2 regions of the Lysinibacillus sp. 1 U-2021 genome follow, and region 2 is predicted to be linked to the other one. Evidence: riboswitches for the same ligand, from Rfam matches in the RefSeq annotation. Region 2 holds a riboswitch; the other holds the start of a gene.
What was found. A riboswitch is a leader RNA that binds a small molecule or an ion and turns the genes downstream of it on or off. The one in region 2 is predicted to bind glycine.
Positions count from the first base shown of each region.

Region 1 (7,867 bases), 1.1 Mb from region 2:
GACCAGCTGCCAGCATACCTGCCTCTGCTAAAGCTGTACCACCGTCATACATAGAAGAGTTTGCAAGATCCATACCCGTTAGCTCGGCAATCATCGTTTGGAATTCAAAGATGGCTTGTAGCTCACCTTGTGAAATCTCAGGCTGATATGGTGTATAAGCCGTATAGAACTCTGAACGAGAAATAACATGGTCCACGATCACTGGTTTATAGTGGTTATAAACACCTGCGCCTAAAAATGATACATTGGCATTTGTATCCTTATTTTTAGCAGCAAGTGCCGTTAATTCTTTTAATAAAGCAGATTCTGATTTAGCTTCTTTAATATCATAAAGGCCTTTAAAACGGACTTTCTCAGGAATATCCTCAAATAACTCATCGACTGAGGATACACCGATTACGTCTAACATTTCTTTTTGATCTTGCTCCGTCATAGGTAAATAACGATGTTTCATAAATGTAGGTCCCTCTTTTCAACTATTATTTTGAACGCTTGTAAAACGGTGTTTCTACTGTTATTACCTTTAAGTGTTTACCGCGAATTTCGATTTCTAGCTCAGTTCCGATTGTTGCGAATTGACTGTCAATTAATGCGTGACCAACATTACGTTTAGATGAAGGAAGCTGTGTACCAGTTGTCACTTCACCGATTTCTTGACCATCCTTAAACACTTTGTAGCCATGGCGTGGAATGCCTTTATCAATCATTTCAATGCCTACAAGTTTGCGTGGTAGACCATTTTCCTTTTGAGCTACTAATGCTTCATGACCAATGAAGCCTTCTTTATTTAATTTCACAGCGAAGCCAATACCAGCCTCTAGAGGAGAAATTGTTGCTGATAGCTCTTGACCATATAGTGGTAGCCCCGCTTCAAAACGAAGTGTATCACGACATCCTAGTCCAGCTGGAACCACACCTTTTTCTTGACCTGCCTCTAAAATTTTACCCCAAAGCGCTTTGATGTCTTCTGGAGCGCCATATAATTCAAAGCCATCTTCACCTGTGTAGCCACTGCGCGAAACTAATACTTTATGTCCGGCAACCTCCACATTCTCTTGGAAGCGGAAAAATTTAATGGCACTTACATCAGTTGAAGTAAGGGATTGAAGAACTTCTTCTGCTAATGGTCCTTGCAGAGCAATTTGTGCGTAGGCATCCGATTGGTTATCAATCGTCACATCATATTGATGTTGATTTTCCATCATCCAATCATAGTCTTTTTCAATGTTAGCTGCATTGACACATAATAAATAGTGATTGTCAGCTAATTTATATGTTAATAAATCATCAACAACGCCACCATCTTCATAGCACATTGCCGTGTACTGCGCTTGACCGTCAACAATTTTTGAGACATCATTTGATAACAGATTTTGTAAAAAACCTAATGCATCGGGACCAGTTACTAAAATCTCTCCCATATGTGATACATCAAATAAGCCTGCACGATTACGCACTGCATCATGTTCTTCTTTAATAGAAGAGAATTGAACAGGTAATTCCCATCCACCGAAGTCAACTGTTTTTGCACCATATTTCGCGTATTCTTCAAATAGAGGTGTACGTTTTAATTCATTCGCCATTCTTTTTTGCCCCCTTATTGTTAGTTACATTTTTACTGGTAGTAGTTCGTCTGCTTTTTGCATTCCTACAATCAATTACGTAAAACTGGCTATAGACATAAAAAAAGACAGACGAACCCCTTTTCGGGATTCTCTGTCCTTGCACCTGAAAGTTACACCAGACTGGCTCGCAAGCTTTACCCTTGCCAATCAGTCGGCTTTCCCCTTTGGTGGCTGTTATTGTTATACTACAGCTCTCTCCAGAGTTGCGTCTTGTACGAGTCCTTTTACCTGAGAGATTCATAGCCCATTGCTACTTGCTCCTTCGGTGGCGTCTACACGCTCTCTCCCCGCACAATCATCCGCCCAAGATAAATCTTGGTACTATTTAGTATTCAATGAACATTTAGTTACTTATTTGTCTATATCCTAACATTAAATGCATTGGAAAGGCAATCATTTTTTAAAAGATAATAAAACACGAACATTAAATTGACATAATATATTCATCGTTCGTTTTTTAACCTTTTCACTTGAAATACTAAATACTCTAGAATTTGGCGAATCGTCCTACCTTCTGTCAGTACCTGAATATGACCTGCATCACGGTAAAACTTCCTTCTGTAGTGATACAGACTTTCTAGCTCCTCCTTTGTAGAGCTCTGTACAATGGGTCTATTTGGATCATGCTGAACTCGTTTATAAATATCCTCAAACGACGCATCTAAAAAAAACACCAATCCACTGCGTCTCATAATTTTTCGATTTTCAGCATTAATGGCAACGCCACCACCAGTCGAAATAATGCAAGCCTCGTCCCTGAAATTTTTCAAAAATTCTGTTTCTATTTCTCGAAAGTGGGCCTCACCGTATTTTTCAAAAATCTGTGGAATGGTCATCCCCTGCTGACGCACAATTTCATGATCCATATCATAATATGGCATCTTCAATAAATAGCTTAAGCGTCTTCCTAATGCACTTTTTCCACTACCCATAAAACCAACTAAATATATTTTTCGCAATTCGATTCACCTTCTTATAACTACGATTCTACACTGTCTGACAAAATTTGTCCCAATAAATTTATCGTAGCTCGAACATTCAATTTTTCTAGCCCATCATATGTTCGATACTGCATTTCATAAGACATATAATACGCAAGAACAAAAGTAGTTACAAAAAATAATAATGCAATTGCGATCAAAAAAATAGCCCCTCTGTCATTTTTCAATAATTGGCACATAAAAGGCTCGCTCCTTTTGAATACCACTCGCCATTTCAACAGCTACCGTCAGCTTATTTTCGGAATAGCTAAATTGACATTTATTGATTCCTATTAGCATAGGAACATGTCCACCCTTTACCTGCTCACGAATAATATTTGAGTAGCAATCAACATGATGGAGCGTATTAGCTGTTTGGAAAGTTATTCTTTTTTGATCTTCACGAATGGAAAAGGTGGAAAGTTCTTTTAGAGAGAGGTTCAAGTCGGAAACAAATAGTTCCCACTTTGTTTGTTCATCTGTTAGCATAGTTGATTTCATTTCTGCAAACCAAAGTATTATAAGGACAAAAAAATGAGAAATAAGCACAAAAACGACTAATTGAAACATAGCTTCTATTAATGTATAGCCTTTTTCATTCATGAGGCTTCACCTGTCACTTGGATACATTTTTGGCGTGACTCCTGTAAATTTTGAAATTGGACACAAATTTGTTGTTCGTCAACGATCCAATGATAAGCAACCTGTTCAATGGTCCGAGAGCCCTCTGTTACTTGAATCGCATGGTACTGTTTTAAACCTTCGTATGCTGTTTCAGCTGCAATTAGCTCCATTTTTTTATTAGCAAGATTTGTTTTCATCGTATAGGTAATGGGGATTAACGAGGTACAAAGTAACATCAAAATACCCACACCTAAAATAGTTTCTACAAAAGAATAGCCTGACTCATTCAATCCTAGCTCTCCCTCGCCCTAATGTTATGATTACTTTTTTCTTGCCCTGTGGTGTTTTAAATGCCATGGTGCCTGCTGACATCACATTGCCGCTGTAGTTATAGACAAGTGTTTGAATGGAACTCTCAGCTGGCAAAAATTCAACCCCCTTCGGAAAAGAACGTTCATATAAATGAGTATAAATATCTTTTTGAATAGTATAACGATTTATTGAACCTTCCATTTTCAAGGCTATATATTGTCGTTGGCTCATACTATAGGTTTGAATATATTGAATATCTAGCTGTAATTGCGTAAAAAATCGTTCTAATTCCTTGGTTTCTGCTATTTTCAATGAGAATTTACTAACAATTGCTGTTAAACTCATAACAAGAAATAAGACAACCAGCATTTCAAGAATGGTAAAACCGCCGTTTTTACGAACATTCATTAGCTATCCGTACCTGTTTCCAAGTTGACATTGGCTGGACGTACCTCTCCCTCATTAGTAATCACTATTTCTTCTTTATTTGGGCAGGTTGTTTCATTTTCCTTTAAATAGCCCTTTGCCACTAAATCCTCTAAGGTAGGATAAGCCATATAATCTACACGATACGCCTCTACTTGACCTTGTACCATGCTTATATAAGCCGTACAGCCTTTCTTATCTATTGTGGCGAAATGCTTTGTAACATTTGGGATTGTAATTAAAATAAGAATAGATATAATTAACAAAACTATAAGCATCTCAATTAAAGTAAAACCATCTTGTTGGTTAAGACGTTTCATCATCTTCCTCCTAAACTAATTCAATCATGTGATAGATGGGTAATAATAAACTGATATAAGCCGCTATTATACAAGCAGCTATAAGGATAAAGAAACTAGGCTGCACAAACGATAATATTTTTTGCAAAAGCTGTTCCTGCTTTTCCATTAATAAATCGCTATACAATATTAACTCTTTTGCTAAATAACCGCTGTGCTCGCCATGCTCAACGAACATCGGAAAGTCCTTTTGAAAAACGGCCATGATCGTTACCGCCTGTGTGAGTGATTCTCCAAAGATGACTCTATCTTTTATACGCTGTGAAAGAACTTGAAGAAATGGTTGTAGTTGCTGTTCCTCTAATAGCTGTAGGCTTGCTTGTAATGAAAATCCACTTTGTAGTAAGCTTCCTAAATAAGCAGCAAATTGCCTTGTCAAAGTCAACCTAAAATAGCGTTGTAGAAAGGGGATTTTTAATAAGACTGTAAGTTGATGAGCAACAGCTTGTCGTTTAAGATAGAATCGAAAAAGGAATACGCTACCTATTACTATGAACATGGTCGAGATAACTACATCTGGAACATGCAATAACAGATTGGACAATGCAATGCTTGTCTCCTCTGTTTCAGAGGTACGACTGCCGACCATTCTTTCAATGTTCGGCAAAAAAAATGTACGAAACACAAAAAATAATAACAATAAAAAGATAATCAGTGTGACAGGATAGATCAGCAGCTTGATTAACTTTTTTTTAGTCTTTTCACTTACTGTTATCTGTTTAGCTACACCTTCAAACGCTTCTATCATATGACCATTGTTTTCCGCCACCTTAATTGCCATTAAATAATGATTCCCTAGCTGTAATGTTTCAAATATCCCTGCAACGCCTACTCCTTGTCTGAGCTTTTCATCAATTTGCTGTTGTATGTCCTCATGTGCTTCAATATGATGAGGTAGTAGCATGGAAATAGCTTGGGGAAATAAATATCCTTCCTGCATTAATACACATAAACGATTGAAAAGCTGAGCTTGCTCCTTTACCCGCCATTTCGTAGCCCGATTATAAAAAAGAGCCATTTTATCGATGTATGTTTGTAACTGCATATAGGCTCTCCACTAATTCTTTTTGTCCCATTAATGTTAAATCATAAGGAAGTTTGTAATTGCCCTTATCTTTGATGGCGGTGATGGCTCTTGATAGATGGTCATCATGTAATATCTCATAGACAGCTCGACGTTCTTCATGTATAGCTGAGGTTTGAACAAGCATTTGGGCAACTATACCGATAACCGTTTGACGAAGCTCTTCTATCGACACACCTAAATCCATTAAACGATAGAGACAATTAATGGAGTCTTTTGCATGAATAGTGGAGACAACTAAGTGCCCTGTTAAAGAGGCTTGGATGGCAATATTTGCTGTTTCTCTATCGCGAATTTCACCAATCATAATGACATCAGGTGAATGGCGTAAAATGGCTTTTAATCCTGCAGCATACGTAACGCCTGCTCGCTCGTTGACTTGAATTTGAAGTAAATTGGCTTGACTGTTTTCTACAGGGTCTTCTAAAGAGATTACATGTCGATTCAATTCTGTGGAACAGTAGTGGATGAGGGAATAAAGTGAAGTAGACTTGCCAGAGCCTGTTGCTCCCGTAAAAAACAGAAGACCTTGTCGGTTTTGTATCAGCTCCATGAGTTGGTGAGCTGCGCTTTTGGAAAAGCTTAGGGAAGTTAGTGGAAATGCATGATTTTGGAGAAGTAAACGAATAATTAAGCTTTCTTTTAAAAATACAGAAGGAAGTGTGGATACTCGAAACGAATAAGAATTTTGCTCCATTGCCTTTTGAAAGGCACCGCTTTGAGGTTTACGACGCTCACTAATATCTAATTCTGCAAGAAATTTATAGTAAGAGATCATTCTTTCTGCAAGTTCATAAGGTAGCTCACCAGCTTGTAGAAGTTTATCATATTTTCGAAAATAGATCCGATACTTTATGTTTCCTGGAACTAGCAATAAATCGGATGCTCCAAAATGATAGGCCTTTAGTAAAAGTTGCTCACATTTTTGTTCGACAACTGTTTCAAAATTCTGCATATATGCACCTCTCTTTTAGTTCATTCGAATATGACCGCTCTATTCGTTATTTCCTAGTATAAAGAGGAACTCGCCACGAGAAAAGCCCTTTTCAGAAAATAAAAATTTGTAAGTTAATTTTCTACCAAAAATGTTTTTTGCTATAAAAATGTGGATAAAGTGCAATTTTCCACTAAAAAAGAATATAAATACATGAAAAAATTAATATTTATGCCGAAATGAACTGTATCTTTTTCAATAATACAATATAATAGTATCAACATGATTATTTTCCTAACACTTGGTAGACGAACATAATTTTTATAATAAATTAAAGAGGTGAAGCTCATGATCCATCCATTAAAAATTACTAGTACACTAGCGGATGAAACAAGATACTCTATTTATGAGTACATATTGCAAGAGAAAAAAACAGTTACTGTACAACATATTGCTGATAAATTCGGTATCCATCCAAACGTTGCTCGACTTCATTTAACGAAGCTTTCAGAAATAAATATTATTACAGCTGACTATGTAAAAACAGGTAAAGGTGGCAGACCTGGACGTGTTTATAAAGCTTCAGAAAAAGGCGTATCTCTTACTTTTCCAAGACGCGAGGAAGATCGTTTATTAAAATGGACGATACAATTAATTGAAGACTTTGGTCCATCTGCATTAACAAAGTGCCAGGAAATTAGCTACCAAGACGGCTACCAGCAAATGAAAAATTATATGAGTGCTGAATTGACAGTAAGTAATTCTCTTTCCTTCGATGAAAAACTTCAGCTATTAACGGACAATGCCGCTTTAATTGGCTATATTCCACAAATTCAACAAACTGAGCAAGGAAAAAAAGTTATCTTCTCCATTTTCAATTGTCCATTCCAGGAGCAACTGACAGCCTATTCTGAAATTGTTTGTTCATTACATGAATCCTATTTAAAAGGTCAATTAGATGCATTGTTTACGAATAATGAATTTGTGCAAATGGAAAGTATGATACATAATTGCGATTTATGTAAATATGAAATAAACGTGACAGAAATCGATAGCTAGATTAAAAATCCATTTGTTTGTCACAAACATGGAGAAGTTCCAGTTTACAGACACCTTTCATATCATTTATAATGAGTAAGAGATTATTGTGTCGTGGGCAAAAGGAGGGGAAATTTCATGGATAATATGTATAAAGTTATGGCATTCTGGACAGGTATTTTTGCCGTTATGTTCTACCTTGGAGGTATGAACGAGGTATCGCTATTATTCTTAGGTAATACAGGTTTATTCTTATTATTAGGCTTCTTAAACCTTTCAGAACGTATGTACATGTACATTTTCGGAGCATATTTAACTGTATTCTTCGCTGGCTTCACGTACTATACAACATTCATTCACGTACCTGGTGGCGGTCATTAATACAAACAAAATCGCGTATCTCACTTTCGGTGAGATACGCTTTTTTATGTGCTAAAACAGTTTATTGTCCCTATTTTAAAATCCATTTAAAAAAGGATTTGTCT
Region 1 covers NZ_CP123966.1:3,086,829-3,094,695, forward strand. Annotated here, with positions in the region: gene gcvPA (aminomethyl-transferring glycine dehydrogenase subunit GcvPA) at 1-454, opposite strand, end outside; gene gcvT (glycine cleavage system aminomethyltransferase GcvT) at 480-1,583, opposite strand; glycine riboswitch at 1,832-1,924, opposite strand; gene QH639_RS16000 (shikimate kinase) at 2,069-2,584, opposite strand; gene QH639_RS16005 (hypothetical protein) at 2,605-2,766, opposite strand; gene comGF (competence type IV pilus minor pilin ComGF) at 2,783-3,208, opposite strand; gene QH639_RS16015 (hypothetical protein) at 3,205-3,519, opposite strand; gene comGD (competence type IV pilus minor pilin ComGD) at 3,512-3,949, opposite strand; gene comGC (competence type IV pilus major pilin ComGC) at 3,949-4,287, opposite strand; gene comGB (competence type IV pilus assembly protein ComGB) at 4,298-5,371, opposite strand; gene comGA (competence type IV pilus ATPase ComGA) at 5,346-6,365, opposite strand; gene QH639_RS16040 (helix-turn-helix transcriptional regulator) at 6,693-7,403, shown strand; gene QH639_RS16045 (DUF2626 family protein) at 7,521-7,763, shown strand; gene QH639_RS16050 (MBL fold metallo-hydrolase) at 7,839-7,867, opposite strand, start outside.
Region 1: it holds a riboswitch for glycine, as region 2 does, so the genes downstream of both, gcvT (glycine cleavage system aminomethyltransferase GcvT) here and QH639_RS10065 (amino acid permease) in region 2, are expected to answer to the same signal.

Region 2 (7,867 bases):
TAGAAAGAGTAGATGTTGAACCAACAGGAGATACCTTTAACTCAATTATTCGCTTAGAAAGTCATCAGCCAGGTAAACCCTTTAACCCGATGATTAATGCTGGGGCTATTACGGTATCCTCCATGTTGGCTGGTCATTCTCCGCAAGAGAAGGTCACAAAGATTCTACAATTTTTAGAACAAATCATCGGCAAGCAATTGAGTATCAATGAAGAAGTATTCCAGTCAGAGTGGCAAACGGCTAATCGTAATCGAGCATTGGCCTATTACTTAATGGATTCAGGGTTTTTAGATTGTCCAGTAGAGGCGGCACTTGAGGTTTATTTGAAGCAATGTGCAATTGAAGTCAATGTATCAGATTTAGCCATGATTGGCCTAGTTATTGCGAATGATGGCTATCACCCACTGTTAAAGAAACAGCTATTCCCAAAACAAGTGGCAAAATTAGCGAAGGCTTTAATGGTAACGTGTGGTATGTACAATGCCTCAGGGAAGTTTGCGGCATTTATTGGCCTCCCTGCCAAAAGTGGTGTATCAGGTGCGATTCTTGCGGCTGTTCCAGGACATGCAGGCCTGCACTCGCCGTTTCCTACTGGCTGTGGTATCGGAATTTACGGACCAGCGATTGATCCAATAGGAAACAGTGTGGCAGGTGTACAGTTGCTGAAACAGCTAGCAACAGAATGGGATATGACTATTTTTTAATAAGTGAAGATGATTTCAGCGCTTAGTCTGAAGTCATCTTTTTTTCATTTTATAAATAATAAATAAAGCGATAAACCAAATTGGTGTTAACAGCAGTGCTGTACGCGTAGCCTCAGAAATAAACATCACCATTAATAAAAAGGCGAAAAACGCAAGCACGACGTAGTTGATAAAAGGAGTCAGTGGTGCTTTGAAGATGGAAGCTTCATGTAAAGCACGTTTTTTTCGTTTGTAGATGATGTGAGAAATGATGATAATGCTCCACACCCATATAAAACAAATTGCACTGATTGTCGTCACAACACTAAAGGCATTCTCTGGCATCAACTTACTTAACAGAGCACCAACTGATACAACAATAGCAGAAATAACGAGAGCATTACTTGGCACACTGTTTCTGTTGAGTTTTGCGAATGCTGGAGACGCCTGTTTATTGTTACCAAGATTATAGAGCATCCGACTTGTGGAGAATAACCCACTGTTACCTGCTGAAGCCGCTGAAGTAAGCACAACAAAATTTATAATACCAGCAGCAATCGGGATACCTGCTAATGTAAACACTTGGACAAAGGGACTGCTTGAAGCAGACATTTCATACCATGGGTTAATACATAAAATGACAAATAATGCCCCTACATAGAAAAGCAAAATGCGAAATGGAATTTTATTAATGGCAGAAGGAATATTTTTTTGAGGATCTGCGGTTTCAGCTGCTGAAACCCCCACTAATTCCACTCCAACAAATGCAAAGACTACCATTTGGAAGGCCATTAAAAAGCCGTATATACCATTTGGGAACATGCCTCCATGTGCCCACAGATTTTCAACTGATACGGTCCCTGAGCTAGTTTGAAAGCCAGTTACTAACATAATAAGACCAATAATAATAAGTGCGACAATCGTAATAACTTTAATAATAGCGAACCAAAATTCTAGCTCACCAAAAAGCTTAACGGTTAATAGATTTAGTAGTAATAACAATACAAGGCAACCAATGGCTGGCACCCATTGTGGGAGATCAAACCAATATTGTGTATAAACCCCCACCGCAATAATGTCTGCCATTGCGGTCATAATCCAACAGAACCAGTATGTCCAACCTGTTACATAACCTGCCCAAGGCCCTATGTACTCGGATGCAAAATCCGTAAATGAAGTGTAGCCTGCGTTGGATAGTAACAATTCACCTAAGGCACGCATCACAAAAAATAGCGCTGTCCCCACAATTAAGTAGGCTAGGATGATCGAAGGCCCTGCTAAGGCAATGGCTTTTCCAGAGCCTAAAAATAAACCAGTCCCAATTGTTCCGCCAATGGCAATAAGCTGCACATGGCGATTTTTTAAATCTCGTTTTAATTGTTGCTGTTCCACGTTAATCCCCCTCAAAGATGCATAAAAAACTATGACTGGAAAAATAAAAAGAGACTAGTTGTGACACTAGTCTCGGAAAAACGTCAGAATAACAAATATCATTTACTCACAGATGTCTACATGAAATAGGTTAAATATTTTATGTAGCATCGCTTATAAAAGCTGTATTACTCCTCTGTCCTTTTGCCTGAGATAGTGAACCCTTCGGCGACGCAATGTGCGCTCTCTCCAGAACTGCTCCTGCTATAGTTTGATCCATAGCATTCATAGCTTATTAACTTGATAATCAATTATTATTGTAAGATATTATACATCCTAACAGTGCTTCTAAAATTATTCAACAATAAATTTTGACTATTTTCAGAAAAATAGAAGAATGGGGTTCGTAACAGGCATATCTCTAACGAAAAATAGTATTTTTGGTCATACAAAGTGTTTCGTGAAGGGGTTTTTAATATGAGATGGATTATTGGAAGATTGCTCAACATAGCTGTCGAAGTGCTCAAACATAAGTGAAAACCGCTCCAAAAGAGTGTGGAAGTGCTCAAACAAATGAAAAGGACGCTCAAAAAAGTGGACGAAGCGCTCATTTTTATGAGGACCCGACTCAAGTAGCGAACTCGTTCAAAGTAGACTTTGTATCAAAAAGGGGATTATAATGCGTTTTGTTGCTTTACTTTTTTAATTTAATGACATGAAGCTCGTACAGCATCATTTGAAATAGATATAATATAGTAGAAACTCTGAATTTTTTAAAAAAGAAGTCGTCTCATAGTACTTTGAGACGACTTTTTCTGATGAGAGCATTAATATTTTTTTGCTTTTATTTTACCTGTCCAAGTTTTGAAACCACCTTGAAGTTGGTAAATTTGGTTGTACCCACGTTTTTTAAGAAATAGTGCAGCACGTGAGCTACGGCCTGTATTTTGACAGTATAGATATACTGGTAAATCTGGGCGAATTTCTTTATAACGTTGACGTAGTGTTGTCGAAGGAACATTTCGTGCACCAAGAATGTGACCAGCATCAAATTCTTTTTGCTCACGAACATCGATCAGCTGGGCTTTACGATAGCCTTCTATGAATTGCTCTTGTGTTAGGTTGGTTACGGCTTTTTTGAGTCGTAGTGCATTAATTCCGATATATGCAATTGTGACTACTAAAACGACACCGATTGTGATAAGTATGTCCAAGATTTTCTTACCCCTTTCTATCTTCTCTATTATTATAAAAGATGCGCTAGCGATAGTCCAATGAGTTTGATAAAATTAACTAGGTTGTAGCGAAATCGCTTTTTTCGTTACACAAGCAATCGTTCGCAATTTGAACTGTAGTATACTATTCGTTAAAGTTGACCCACAGGTGGGGCCTGATGGATCATTTTATATTTGTAGGAGATGAGCATATGACAACTTGGTATTTTTTAAATTCAGGGAAATGTAGTCCTTCTTTTAATATGGCACTAGATGAAGCCTTACTTGATTGGCATAGTGAGGGGTTAATTCCACCAGTAATTCGTTTCTACGAGTGGGAGCCTGCGACATTATCCATTGGTTATTTTCAACAAGCTAAAAGAGATATTAATTTAGATGCTGTGCGTGAACAAGGCTTAGGTTTTGTACGTCGACCAACTGGTGGACGAGCTGTCCTACATGAACATGAGCTAACTTATAGTGTCATTGTGACGGAAAGCTATCCGAATATGCCAGAATCTGTGACAGAGGCATATCGTGTGTTAAGTGAGGGAATTTTGCAAGGTTTCCATAACCTGGGTATGGATGCCTATTTTAGTGTACCTGATACAGAGGAGAAAAGAGCGGACCTGAAGAGTCCAAAAAGTGCTGTTTGCTTTGATGCACCAAGTTGGTATGAACTTGTCGTAGAAGGGAAAAAAATAGCTGGAAGTGCTCAAACACGTCAAAAGGGTGTCATTTTACAGCATGGCGCCATTTTATTAGATTTGGATCAAGAGAAATTATTATCCGTATTTAATTTCTCCAGTGAAGAAGCGAAGAATCGTATGCGTAGAAAGCTACCAGAAAAGGCTGTTGCCATCAACAGTCTTGTAAAAGAGCCAGTGACAGTTGAACAATGTGTGACAGCTTTTAGAGATGGTTTTGCAAAATCGTTGCAAATTGAATTAAAACCATTTACACTTTCTGAGGAGCAATTAGAATATGTCCAAGCTTTAGAAGAAAAAAAATATGCTTCAGATGAGTGGAACTTTAAAAAGTAAAAAATGGTATGAAAAAAATATTTTTTAACGTTCAATCCTAGTCATAACAAGTAGTTCTGAATCTATTAAAAAAAGCAAGAGTTGAATTAAAAAACTATATATAGTATCTTTTTTAAAGACATATACACAATATGTAGTGTTTAACAACACGAGATATTGTGTATTTATTTTGTAATGAAGAAAATAAGGGAGGCAAAACGATGGTACTCACAAATCATCAACCCGAAGTAAACAATCAATTTGAACAGTTAAACAAAGATATTGAACAATTCCCGCAGGTACATCCCGTAACATCTGATATGCATATTACACACAAAGGTGTATCGAGACTTGTCATGATCGATCGCTATTCGTTTAAAGACACAGAAAAGAAAACATTGAAAGCCGGCGACTTTGTTGTATTAACGGTAAAAGCTGATCCGAAATTTCCTGCACGTGGTTTAGGGACAATTCAAAAATTGGATATGTCTACAAAAACAGCAGAGATTTTGATTGAAGAAGATTATCGTAGCGCATTAGACGATCCGCAAGAGCAAGAAACGGGTGTGATTACGCGTTCAATTGACGTGCTAGAAAAGCCTCTTGAGATATATTATGAACAAATTGCAAAACGAAATGCAACGGGCCTTGCCGCTGTTGAAAAAACACCAGAAAAACGCCAAGAATGGTTTGAAAAATTTTATGAGCAATTAGTATCCTTGAAATTCATTCCAGCTGGACGAGTGATTTATGGAGCTGGATCTGAAACTGATGTAACCTTCTTTAACTGTTACGTGATGCCATTTGTCGCTGACTCTCGTGAAGGTATCAGTGATCACCGTAAGCAAGTTATGGAGATTATGAGCCGCGGTGGAGGTGTTGGAACAAATGGTTCAACATTACGCCCACGTAACACATTAGCTCGTGGTGTAAACGGTAAATCATCTGGTTCTGTATCCTGGTTAGATGACATTGCTAAATTGACACATCTTGTGGAGCAAGGTGGATCACGTCGTGGCGCACAAATGATTATGCTAGCAGATTGGCATCCAGATATTGTGGAGTTTATTATTTCCAAAATGCAAAATCCACGTATTCTGCGTTACCTGATCGAAAATACAACGGATGAAACAATCATCCGTCTAGCCAAAGAAAAATTAAACTTCAAGCCACTTTCTATGCAAGAAGAAGCAATGTATCAAGGCATCGTGAATTATAAAAACATTGAAGGCTTAGGTGGATTTGATACAGCGATCATTCGTGAGGCTGAAAATAAATTACGTGATGGTGGCACGTACACTGTTCATAACCCAGAGTTTTTAACAGGTGCCAACATTTCTGTGACATTAACAAAAGAATTTATGGAAGCAGTTGAAAAAGATGCTGACTTCGAGCTTCGTTTCCCAGCTGTTGAAGAATATACAAAGGAAGAAATGAGCGTTTACAACACGAAATGGCATGAAGTTGGTGATGTTCGTGAATGGGAGAAAATGGGCTATAAAGTCCGCACATACCGTACAATTAAAGCAAAAGAGTTATGGAATTTAATTAATGTATGTGCAACATACTCAGCAGAGCCAGGTATTTTCTTCATTGACAACGCCAATGACATGACAAATGCAAAGGCATACGGTCAAAGTGTTGTAGCGACGAACCCATGTGGCGAGCAACCACTTGCACCATATTCTGTGTGTAACTTAGCTGCTGTGAATTTAGCACAGTTTGCGAATAAAGAAAATCAATCAGTTGATTACGAAGCACTACGTGAAACAGTTCGTGTTGGTGTTCGTATGCAGGATAATGTGATTGATGCGACACCTTACTTCTTAGAAGAAAACCGTGTACAAGCTCTTGGTGAACGTCGTGTTGGATTAGGCGTTATGGGCTTAGCCGATTTGCTGATTTACTGTGAAAAAGAATACGGTTCAGAAGCAGGGAATGCGTTAGTCGATGATATCTTTAAAACAATCGCTGAAACTGCGTATGAGGCGTCTACAGAGCTTGCGAAAGAGCGTGGTAGCTTCCCGTTCTTAGTAGGTGCTACAGACGAAGAAACAGCACGTTTACGTAAAGCCTTTACAGAGACAGGCTTTATGCAAAAAATGCCTGCTCATATCAAAGAGCAAATTTTAGCGACTGGTATCCGTAACTCACATTTATTAACGGTTGCACCAACAGGGTCCACAGGAACAATGGTAGGGGTAGCAACAGGTCTTGAGCCATACTTCTCCTTCACGTACTATCGTTCTGGTCGTCTAGGTAAATTCATTGAAGTAAAAGCTGAAATTGTCCAAGAATATTTGAACCGTCATCCAGAAGTAAATGAGCAAGAGCTTCCAGAATGGTTCGTTACAGCAATGGAGCTAAAACCAGAAGCGCATGCGGATGTGCAATGCATTATTCAAAAATGGATCGATTCCTCTATTTCTAAAACTGTAAACGCACCAAAAGGCTATACAGTACAGCAAGTTGAAAAAGTGTACGAGCGACTATATAAAGGTGGCGCTAAGGGTGGTACGGTCTATGTTGACGGTAGCCGTGATTCACAAGTACTTACACTAAAAGCAGAAGAAAATGATATGGATCAACTTTCATTTGAAGAGGAATTGGTTGAAGAACATACAAAACGTCCAGTCGTATTAGTAGATACGATTCAAGCGTTAGAGTCAACAACTGTTATTGGCTCAGACGTTGGGAATACATGCCCAGTATGCCGTAAAGGCACAGTCGAAGAAATGGGCGGCTGTAATACATGTACAAACTGTGGCGCACAGTTGAAATGCGGTTTATAAATTAGATTTAATAACAGTTGTTGTATCTTTAAAACAAAGTTTAACCGTTTGTAATAAAGTTGTACCGTTTTGAAAAAAGTTATACCGTTTATAAAAAAGATGAACTGTTGTTAGATCTTAGAATAATAATTTATAATAGTTTGATCAAAAATCCTGTTATATGCAGGATTTTTTCCTTATTCAGCAATCGGACCAAATTGTTGAGGAACGTTTTCAATGGATTTATTGTTGAAATATAGCGTTAGATAAAGATAAACTCCATTTTGACCAATCTTTTTTCAAAATGGAGTTTTTGCATTTGCTGATAAATAAAGTCTGAAGGTAAATTTTTGATCAATCTATATTCTGAAGCTATATTCACTTGTTTTTTATTTTTTATTTGTAAGTAAATCTTTATTTGGTTGGGAAAATGAAGCAAGGAGGTGAAATAATCCAGGTAAGACAATTAACATACCAACAATCGCATATATTTGTCGCGTACTTAAATCTAAAAATGTTGAGGAAGCAAACAATATCCCTAATGGCATGGTAACTCGAATGAATAGTAATCGAACTGCACTTAGTTGGATTAAACGATCTCTAGGTGCTTCACGCTGAAAAATTGCTGCGCTTTGAGCATTGAATAAAGGAAATACCATTCCTCCAAACAATTCACACACCCATGCAATAGGAACTGAATTTACAAAAAACAAGAGTACGAATGAAAGACCTCCTCCTATTAAACCGAGGTACATAGTTTGATAAGTTTTTGGTAACTTCGTAAGTAGTACCATACCTACAGCATA
Region 2 covers NZ_CP123966.1:1,970,342-1,978,208, reverse strand. Annotated here, with positions in the region: gene QH639_RS10070 (glutaminase) at 1-704, shown strand, start outside; gene QH639_RS10065 (amino acid permease) at 738-2,075, opposite strand; glycine riboswitch at 2,241-2,317, opposite strand; gene QH639_RS10060 (rhodanese-like domain-containing protein) at 2,882-3,268, opposite strand; gene QH639_RS10055 (lipoate--protein ligase family protein) at 3,481-4,311, shown strand; gene QH639_RS10050 (vitamin B12-dependent ribonucleotide reductase) at 4,512-7,082, shown strand; gene QH639_RS10045 (MFS transporter) at 7,451-7,867, opposite strand, start outside.